3 regions of the Streptomyces parvus genome follow, and region 3 is predicted to be linked to each of the others. Evidence: riboswitches for the same ligand, from Rfam matches in the RefSeq annotation. Region 3 holds a riboswitch; each other region holds the start of a gene.
The links. Region 3 has a riboswitch for cobalamin ahead of RNL97_RS11820 (ABC transporter substrate-binding protein). Riboswitches for the same ligand answer to the same signal wherever they lie in the genome.

Region 1 (3,262 bases), 1.1 Mb from region 3:
TCCCGAAGAACGAGGCGAAGACCCCGCCGCGGTCGATGTCCCCGACGACCAGCACGGGGAAGCGGGCGGCGCGCGCGATCCCCATGTTCACGATGTCGGTGCGCCGGAGGTTGATCTCGGCGGGGGAGCCGGCCCCCTCGCAGATCACCGCGTCGTACGTCGACCGCAGCTCCTCCAGGCAGGCGGTCACCGTGCCGAGCAGCGCCTCCTGACGGCCTCCGTGGTACCCGCGGGCGCTCATCTCGCCGACCGGCTTCCCCATCAGGACGACCTGGCTGGACCGGTCGCTGCCGGGCTTCAGCAGCACCGGGTTCATCAGGGCCGTCGGCTCCACCCGGGCGGCCTGCGCCTGCATCGCCTGGGCCCGCCCGATCTCCGCACCCTCGCGGGTCACGAAGGAGTTGAGGGACATGTTCTGCGCCTTGAACGGCGCGACCTTCACGCCCCGGCGCACCAGCCAGCGGCAGATGCCCGCCGTGACGACGCTCTTGCCCGCGTCCGAGGTCGTTCCCGCGACCAGCAGCCCGCCGCCCCTCATGCCCGCCCCCGTTCCCGTACCGCACGCGACCGTGCCGTACTGCTCCCCGCTATACCGTTCCCTGCCGTACCGCTCATGCCCGACCCCGCTTCCGCCCCGCGACCGACCGCCGCGCGGCCAGGCGGCCCGCAGCCAACCGGCCCGCCACGCACACCCCCAGGGCCAGCGCGCTCACCCGGCGCGACAACCGCACCGCGCGCTCGATGTCCGCGCCCCGCACGTCCCGCCCGGCCGCCCCGTTCAGCACCGGCCGGTGCTCGACGCGCCCCGCGTACGCGAGCGTGCCGCCCAGCCTTACGCCGAGCGCCCCCGCGAACGCGGCCTCCACGGGTCCCGCGTTCGGACTCGGGTGGCGGTGCGCGTCCGCCCTCCAGGCGCGTACGGCCTCCGCGGGCCGCCCGCCGCCGACCACGGCCAGCGCGGCCGTCAGCCGGGCGCCCGGCCAGCCGGCCACGTCGTCCAGGCGGGCCGAGGCCCAGCCGTAGCGGCGGTGGCGGGGCGACTTGTGGCCGACCATCGCGTCCAGCGTGTTCACCGCCCGGAACCCGACCAGCCCCGGCACTCCGCCGATCGCCCCCCACACCAGCGCACCGACGACGGCGTCCGAGGTGTTCTCGGCGACCGACTCCACGACCGCGCGGGCGATCCCCGGCCCGTCCAGCGCGTGCGGATCGCGCCCGCACAGATGCGGCAGCCGCTCCCGGGCCACCTCCAGGTCCCCGGCGGCCAGCGCGCCCCCGATGGCGCGGGCCTCCCGGCCCAGCGACGTACCGCCGACGACGGACCAGACGGTGGCGGCGGTCAGCGTGACGGCGAGCGCGGGGCGTCCCCCTACGGCGCGGGCGGTCAGCGCGGCGGCCCCCACGGCGCCTCCGGCGCACACCAGGGTGTGCAGCGCGCCCCGGCCGCGGTCGTCGCGCCACAACAGGGACTCGACCCGCGCCGCGGCGCGGCCGAATCCGGCGACGGGGTGGCCCCGGCGGGGATCGCCGAGCAGCGCGTCGGCGATCAGCCCGGCCGTGGCGCCGTACGCGAAGACACGGTCGGCACGCACGGCTCAGCCCGTCGCGGAAAGAGGCGTTCCGACACGGAGGGGGACAGGAAGCGGCGCACGGCGGCCGGGCATGGCGTAGGTCCTCACTCAGGGTCCGCGCCCTGGTTCGACGTGACCGGCGACGAGAGTCTCCTGGCTCCCGGATCCGCAGTTCCCCCGGCCTTCCAGCCCGCGTACCGCGAGCCGTGACGTCCGGTGTGGGGGAGTGCTCCCCGGTGACAGTGGCGGGACCGCGCCGGATTCACACCGGCTTCCTCTGCTGTCGCCGTAAATGGCTCAGGCAGTCCACCACGCCCCGAGAACAGCCGTCAACTCGCTGTTGACCTGCGGGGCTCCACTGTGGGCGGACGCACATCGGGCCGGACACACGAGGGTGTGTCCGGCCCGGGGGAGTGCGGGGTACGGGGTCAGGCGACGATCAGATAGATCCCGTACGAGACCGCCGCCACGCAGAGCCCGAAGCAGGCGTACGCACCGGTGCGGGCCAGCGCGACCGATCCGCCGGAGGCGCTGCCTCCGGCCGTCGCGGACTGCTTGGAGAGGGCGACGATGCCCAGGGTGAAGAGGCCGACCAGCGCGACGGTGACCACGAGGCTGACACCGAAGACGGAGGCGAGAGCTGCCCAGTCGATTTTCATGCGGATCTTTCCTTACACCTTGGCCGGCGGCCGGGCCGGGTCGTCGGGAGCCGAGGCCGGGATGGTGGTGATGAGGTCGGCGGCCGGGACCCCGACGGGCGGCGGCTGGACCGCGGCGATGGCCGTGGTGACGATGCCCTGGGGCTCGTCGCCGTCCGCGTCGTTGACGTTGGTGTGGTCCACGGGCTGGCGGCGCGAGGCCAGCCAGATCGCGAAGGAGCCGCCGACGAGCAGGATCGCGGTGACGGCGATGCCCCACGTGCCCTGCTTGGTCAGGAACTCGGCGGCGGCGCCGACCAGACCCGCCGCCGGCAGCGTCAGACCCCAGGCGACGAACATCCGGGTGGCGGTGGACCAGCGGACCACGCCGCCCTTGCGGCCGAGGCCCGCGCCCATCACGGCGCCGGAGCAGGACTGCGTGGTGGAGAGCGAGAAGCCGAGGTGCGAGGAGGCCAGGATGACGGTCGCCGCACTGGTCTGGGCGGCGAAGCCCTGCGGCGGCCGGAGGTCGGTCAGGCCCTTGCCCATGGTGCGGATGATGCGCCAGCCACCGAGGTAGGTGCCGAGCGCGATGGCGACACCGGCGGAGACGATGACCCACAGCGGCGGGTTGGAACCGGGGGCCAGGACACCGCTGGTGACCAGGGCGAGGGTGATGATGCCCATCGTCTTCTGGGCGTCGTTGGTGCCGTGGGCGAGCGAGACGAGACCGGCGGAGGCGATCTGCCCGGCCCGGTAGCCCTTGGCGGTCGACTTCAGTTGGTTCGGGTCGGTGACGTTCCGGTTGATCCGGTACGTCAGCCGGGTGGCCAGCATCGCGGCGATGCCGGCGACCAGCGGGGCGGCGATCGCGGGGAGCAGCACCTTGGTGACGACGGTGCCGCCGTTGATCGAGGACCAGCCGGCCGACATGACCGCGGCGCCGATCAGACCGCCGAACAGGGCGTGGGAGGAGCTGGAAGGCAGCCCCAGCAGCCAGGTCAGCAGATTCCACAGGATGGCGCCGACGAGCGCCGCGAAGATGACCTCGGT
Region 2 (3,262 bases), 2.3 Mb from region 3:
CCGGACATGACGCTCGCGGACGTACGACGGGTGGCCGGACGGATCCGCTGGTACGTCCGTGAGCTGACCGGTGAGTCCGCGTACGACCGCTATGTGGCGCACGCCAGGACGCACGATCCGGACGCGCCGGTGATGACCCGTCGCGCCTTCGAACGCAGCCGCACGGACGCCCGCGAGGCGGATCCCCGCGAGGGCTTCCGCTGCTGCTGAGCCCGTCGGCCGAACCGGGGCCGCCGCATCCCGTCCAGGGGCGCGGCGGCCCCCTTCCGTGGACCCGCCCCGGGCGTGGCCGTGCGGGACGCCGAGCCCCTCACCGTACGAAAGGATGTGCCCATGACACCGCGCTCCCGGTCGCCCCGGCTCCGGCCCCTCCTTCTGACCACGGCGCTGGCCCTGGCCCTGGCGGCGACAGGCTGCGGCACCGAGCCGGCGCCCGGCTCGCAGACGGCGGCGGACAGGAGTTCCTCGGCCGGTGCGGCGCCCGGCCGGGCGGAGCTGGAGGCGCGGGCGCGGGCCGTGCAGACCGTCGCGGAGCATGTGTGGGTGACCGAGGCCGCGGGTTACGCCCTGGCCCGCCAGTCGGTCGGGGTGCTCGGCGAGGACGGGTTCGGCAGCGTCTACACCGACCCGGACGGCGGGCAGATCCGGCTGTCGGTGGAACGCCTCCCGCACGCCGGCGCCGACTGCACGGAGGGGCCCGCGTCGGGCAGCGGCCGGGAGCCCCTGGTGACCTGCGAGCGGGACGGCGAACAGTGGTACCGGGCCACGGAGTCGGGCCACGCGTACGCCCGGGAACAGGGCGACCTGGTCGTGACGTTGAGCGGAACACGCCAGGACGTGGACCGGGCGACGCTGCGGGCGGCAGCCCTGGCCGCCCACCGCGCCGACGACCACGAGCTGGACCAGGTACTGCCGCCGCCCGGCGAGGCCGCCGGTCAGCAGCCGGTCGAGCGGGGGGACCTGCCGCCGGTGGGCGACGGCGCCCCGAACAACGATGTGGGAGCGAGTGGCTGACATGGGAACCGACGCGGGAGCGAGCGGCTGATGGATCTGACGATCAGGGCGGCGGAGCCCGGCGAGTACGCCGTCCTCGGCGAGATCATCGCCGAGGCGTATCTCGGCGAGAGTCTGCTGGACGGCCCGCAGGACCCGTATCTGCTCAAGCTGCGGGCGGTCGGACAGCGCGCGGCCGAGGCCGAGGTCCTCGTCGCGCTCGACGCGGACGGGGCGGTGCTCGGCGGTGTGACGTATGCCGCACCGGGCACCCCGTGGCGCGACATCGCCGGTCCGGACGAGGCCGAATTCCGGATGCTGGCCGTGGCCCGCGAGGGGCGCGGACGGGGGGTGGGAGAGGCCCTCGTGCGGGCGTGCGTCGAGCGCGCACGGGCCACCGACGGCGTGCGGGCTCTGGTGCTGTCGACACAGCCGGCCATGCTCGCAGCCCAGAGGATCTACCGTCGGCTCGGCTTCGTACGGACCCCCGAACGGGACTGGGAACCGGTGCCGGGACTAGGGCTCATGACCTTCCGGCTGGAGCTGGAGGCTCCCTCCTGAGGGGCGCGCCGAATCGTCGCGACACAACATGTGGGGGCCGCTTCATCCGGCGGCCCCCACATGTATGCTCGACTTCGCTGTCGCCGCAGGGGAATCCGGTGCGAATCCGGAACTGTCCCGCAACGGTGTGATCAGTGCGCTTTTGCGCACCTTCAAGTCCGAAGACCTGCCGACAGCGCGTCCGGCTCGACCGAACCGGACGCCAGACGTCCGGGCCTCGCGGACAGGCCGGTGGACGCCGTCAGCAGTGCTGCCCCGCCCCGGGTTTCGCGCTGCCCGGCTCCCCCTCCTTCCGCCGGCCCCAGCCGAGCGAGGGAAAGCCCAGTGACCATCGCGCCCGCCGATCCGGTTTCAGCCACCGAATCCGCCGTGTCCGCAGCGTCCACCACGGCCGGGAAAGCCTCCGACGACGGACCCGGGACCGCCCTGCTGCGGACCCTGACCGACCTCACCGTCGATCTTCCCGACACCGACCCCGGCCGGGTCGCCGCCGCAGCCCTGCGCGGGCGCAACGCCCGCTCCGACGAGGCCGAGCTGCGCTCGCTGGCCACCGAGGCCGCCGCGGGGCTGATCTCCGAGGACCCGGCGTACTCCCGGCTGGCCGCCCGGCTGCTGACCCGCACGATCGCGGACGAGGCGGCGGGCCAGGGCGCCACGCACTTCTCCGCCTCGGTCGCCGTGGGCCACCGCGAGGGCCTGATCGCCGACCGCACCGCCGCCTTCGTCGAGCTGCACGCGAAGGCGCTGGACGAGCTGGTGGAGCGGACGCTGGCCGAGGGCGCGGACGACCGCTTCGGCTACTTCGGTCTCCGTACGCTGCACAGCCGCTACCTGCTGCGCCACCCGATCACCCGCCAGGTCATCGAGACCCCGCAGCACTTCATGCTGCGGGTGGCCGCGGGCCTCGCCGAGGACGAGTCGGCTCGGGCGCTGGACGAGGTCGCCGCGCTCTACGGGCTGATGAGCAAGCTGGACTACCTCCCCTCCTCACCCACCCTCTTCAACTCCGGTACGCGGCACCCGCAGATGTCCTCCTGCTATCTGCTGGACTCGCCGAAGGACGAGCTGGACTCGATCTACGACCGCTACCACCAGGTGGCGCGGCTCTCGAAGCACGCGGGCGGCATCGGCCTGTCGTACTCCCGCATCCGCGCCCGGGGTTCGCTGATCCGGGGCACCAACGGGCACTCCAACGGCATCGTGCCGTTCCTCAAGACGCTGGACGCCTCCGTGGCTGCGGTGAACCAGGGCGGCCGGCGCAAGGGCGCCGCGGCGGTCTACCTGGAGACCTGGCACGCGGACATCGAGGAGTTCCTGGAGCTCCGCGACAACACCGGTGAGGACCAGCGGCGTACGCACAACCTGAACCTGGCCCACTGGATCCCGGACGAGTTCATGCGCCGGGTCGACGCGGACACCGAGTGGTCGCTGTTCTCCCCGGCGGACGTGCCCGAGCTGGTCGACCTGTGGGGCGACGCGTTCGACGCCGCCTACCGCGCCGCCGAGGCCGAGGGCCTGGCCCGCAAGACGATGCCGGCGCGCGAGCTGTACGGCCGGATGATGCGGACCCTCGCGCAGACCGGCCAGGGCTGGATGACGTTCAAGGACGCCTCCAACCGGACCGCCAACCAGACCGCCGAGCCGGGCCGGGTCGTGCACTCGTCGAACCTGTGCACGGAGATCCTGGAGGTCACCGACGACGGCGAGA
Region 3 (3,262 bases):
CTCTGGAACGACGGCGGATTCTTCCCCAACGGAATCACCGGCACCCTCATGACGCTCCAGATCGTCATGTTCGCCTTCCTCGCCGTGGAACTCGTCGGCGTCACCGCCGGGGAGTCCAAGGACCCCGAGACCGTGCTGCCCAAGGCCATCAACACCGTGCCGTGGCGCATCGCCGTCTTCTACGTCGGCGCGCTGATCATGATCCTCTCGGTCGTGCCGTGGTCCACCTTCAAGCCCGGCGTCTCCCCGTTCGTGAAGGCCTTCGAGGAGATGGGGCTCGGCGTCGGCGCCGCCATCGTCAACTTCGTCGTCCTCACCGCGGCGCTCTCCTCCTGCAACTCCGGCATGTACTCCACCGGCCGCATGCTCCGCGACCTCGCCCTCAACGGCCAGGGGCCCCGCGCCTTCACCAAGCTGACGAAGAACGGCCTGCCGCTGGTGGGGACCACGTTCTCCGCCGCCCTGATGCTCGTCGGCGTCTGGATCAACTACCAGTGGCCGGGCGAGGCGTTCAACTACGTCGTCTCCTTCGCGACCATCTCCGGCATGTGGGCCTGGATCATGATCCTGGTCAGCCAGATCCGCTACCGCCGCAAGGCCGACGCCGGTCTCCTGCCGCAGTCCTCGTTCAAGGCCCCGGGCGCCCCGTTCACCAGCTGGTTCGCGCTCTGCTTCATCGGCATGGTCATCGTGATGATGGCGATCGACAAGGACGCCCGGATCTCGCTCTACTGCGCACCCCTGTGGGCGCTCATCCTCTTCGTCTCCTACCGGGTGCTCCGGTCGCGCGCCACGGAGCCGGAGAAGGCCACGACCGAGACCCGCTGACCCGGAGGGCCGGGGCCCGCCCCGGGAGCCTCACCGACCCCGAGGGCGGGCCCCACGACCACCCTCCTCCCGGACCGCCCCGACCGCCCCAAAGGCCGACGGCGTCCAGCATGCGGCCCTCCGCGTACCACCCACCGGTACGCGGGGGGCCGCCTGCTTATCCTGGCGCCATGCTGACCATCACCCAGACGCTCTACGACCAGATCGTCGCCCACTCCCGCGCCGACCACCCCGACGAGGCGTGCGGAGTGGTCGCGGGCCCGGCCGGGACGGACCGCCCCGAGCGCTTCATCCCGATGCTCAACGCCGCCCGCTCGCCCACGTTCTACGAGTTCGACTCCGCCGACCTCCTCAAGCTCTACCGCGAGATGGACGACCGCGACGAGGAACCCGTGATCGTCTACCACTCGCACACGGCGACCGAGGCCTACCCCTCCCGCACCGACGTCACGTACGCCAACGAGCCCGGCGCCCACTACGTCCTGGTCTCCACCGCCGACACCGACGGCTCGGGCCCCTTCCAGTTCCGCTCGTACCGCATCGTGGACGGCGAGATCACCGAGGAAGACGTCCAGGTCGTCGACGCGTACTGAGCCCCAGGTGCCGCGCGGAGCCGCCGAACCGGTCTGGCACACTGCACCCGAACCCATCAAGGCGGCAGGAACCAGGAAGCCGGTGCGAATCCGGCACGGTCCCGCCACTGTGACCGGGCCCCCTCCCACGCGGACGCGTCCCCGACAGGACGCACCGCACCGGAGGGCGGCCCGGAAGCCAGGAACTGGCCGGCCGCCTTCTCGCATCGACCAGGGGACGCGGAAATCCCCCGGAGAGGCCCCGCCATGACCTGGCGCACCCCCGCGCTCATAGCCGCCGTGCTGCTCCCGCTCGCCCTCACCGCCTGCTCCGCCTCGGAGAACGCCGACGCCGAGCCCGAGGCCGCGGCCACCAGCGAAGGATTCCCGTACACCGTCGAGAACTGCGGTGTCACCACCACGTACAAGGCCCCGCCGAAGCGCGTGGTCACCATGAACCAGCACGTCACCGAGATCATGCTGGAACTGGGCCTGGAGAAGTCCCTCGTCGGAACCGCCTACCTCGACGACCAGGTCCTGCCGAAGTACGCGAAGGACTACGCCTCCGTCCCCGTCCTCGCCAAGGAGTACCCCTCCTACGAGCAGGTCCTCGCCGCGAACCCCGACTTCGTCTACGGCGGCTACGCCAGCGCCTTCACCGCCGGTGACGGCCGCGGCCGCGAGGCGTTCAAGAAGGCCGGCATCGAGACCCGCCTCAACACCGAGAGCTGCACCAAGGACGACCAGCCCATGGACACCCTCTACGAGGAGATCCGCGAGGTCGGCCGCACCTTCGGCGTCAGCGACCGCGCCGAGGCATGGATCGACCAGGCCAAGGCCGACACCTCGGCCACCGCGAAGAAGCTGGCCGGCCTGAAGCCCCTCTCCGTCTTCGTCTACGACAGCGGCGACAAGACCGCCTTCACCGCGGGCGGCGAGGGCATCGGCAACGAGCTGATCGAACGGGCCGGCGGCACCAACGTCTTCGCCGACCTCGACAAGCCCTTCGGCGACGCCTCCTGGGAGAACGTCGTCGACCGCAGGCCCGAAGTCATCGTGATCTACGACTACGGGGCCACCACCGTCGAACAGAAGAAGAAGCGCCTCCTCACCGACCCGGCCCTCGCCGGCGTCCCCGCCGTCAAGAACCAGCGCTTCGCCGTCATGCCGCTCTCCGACGCGGTACTCGGCGTCCGCGTCCCCGCCGCCGTCGACAAGCTCGCGGCCCAGCTCCACCCGGAGGCGGGCAAGGCGGCCACCACCCCGTGACCTGCCGCGCCTCCGCCCCGCGGCGGCCGCTCGGTTACGTCCTGGTGCTCGGCGGCCTCGCCGCGCTCCTGGCCGTGACCGTGCTGGCCGCCCTCGCCCTCGGCTCCGTCCGCATCCCGCCCGGCCAGGTACTCGACATCCTGACCGGGCGGGCGGAGGCGAGCCCGTTCCGCACGATCGTCCTGGACGTGCGGCTGCCCCGGGTCCTGCTCGGCATCCTCGTCGGCGCCGGACTCGCCGTCATCGGCACCGTCCTCCAGGCCCTCGTACGCAACCAGCTCGCCGACCCGTTCCTCCTCGGCGTCTCCTCCGGAGCCTCCACGGGCGCGGTCCTGGTCATCGTCCTCGGTATCGGCGCGTCGCTCGCCACCACCGTCACGATCCCCGCCGCCGCCTTCGCCGGCGCCCTGCTCTCCCTGCTGCTCGTCTACACCCTGGCGCGCGGCGGGGGCGGCATCACGACCAACCGCCTCGTCCTCGCCGGCGTCGCCGTCTCCTACGTCCTCTCCGCCCTGACCAGCCTGATCCTGGTCACCTCCGCCCGCGCCGACCACCTCCAGGAAGTCCTCTACTGGACCCTCGGCGGCCTCGGC

Region 1: linked by a shared signal. The riboswitch ahead of RNL97_RS06850 (cobalamin biosynthesis protein) and the one ahead of RNL97_RS11820 (ABC transporter substrate-binding protein) in region 3 are both predicted to bind cobalamin.
Region 2: linked by a shared signal. The riboswitch ahead of RNL97_RS22515 (ribonucleoside-diphosphate reductase subunit alpha) and the one ahead of RNL97_RS11820 (ABC transporter substrate-binding protein) in region 3 are both predicted to bind cobalamin.

What each region holds. Positions count from the first base shown of each region.
Region 1 is NZ_CP135079.1:1,273,241-1,276,502, reverse strand. It holds gene RNL97_RS06855 (cobyric acid synthase) at 1-538, opposite strand, end outside; gene RNL97_RS06850 (cobalamin biosynthesis protein) at 612-1,592, opposite strand; cobalamin riboswitch at 1,718-1,849, opposite strand; gene RNL97_RS06845 (hypothetical protein) at 2,000-2,230, opposite strand; gene RNL97_RS06840 (inorganic phosphate transporter) at 2,243-3,262, opposite strand, start outside.
Region 2 is NZ_CP135079.1:4,738,005-4,741,266, reverse strand. It holds gene RNL97_RS22535 (carbon starvation CstA family protein) at 1-10, shown strand, start outside; gene RNL97_RS22530 (YbdD/YjiX family protein) at 7-210, shown strand; gene RNL97_RS22525 (hypothetical protein) at 334-1,014, shown strand; gene RNL97_RS22520 (GNAT family N-acetyltransferase) at 1,045-1,554, shown strand; cobalamin riboswitch at 1,619-1,742, shown strand; gene RNL97_RS22515 (ribonucleoside-diphosphate reductase subunit alpha) at 1,879-3,262, shown strand, end outside.
Region 3 is NZ_CP135079.1:2,422,363-2,425,624, reverse strand. It holds gene RNL97_RS11830 (amino acid permease) at 1-828, shown strand, start outside; gene RNL97_RS11825 (M67 family metallopeptidase) at 999-1,421, shown strand; cobalamin riboswitch at 1,439-1,629, shown strand; gene RNL97_RS11820 (ABC transporter substrate-binding protein) at 1,668-2,669, shown strand; gene RNL97_RS11815 (FecCD family ABC transporter permease) at 2,666-3,262, shown strand, end outside.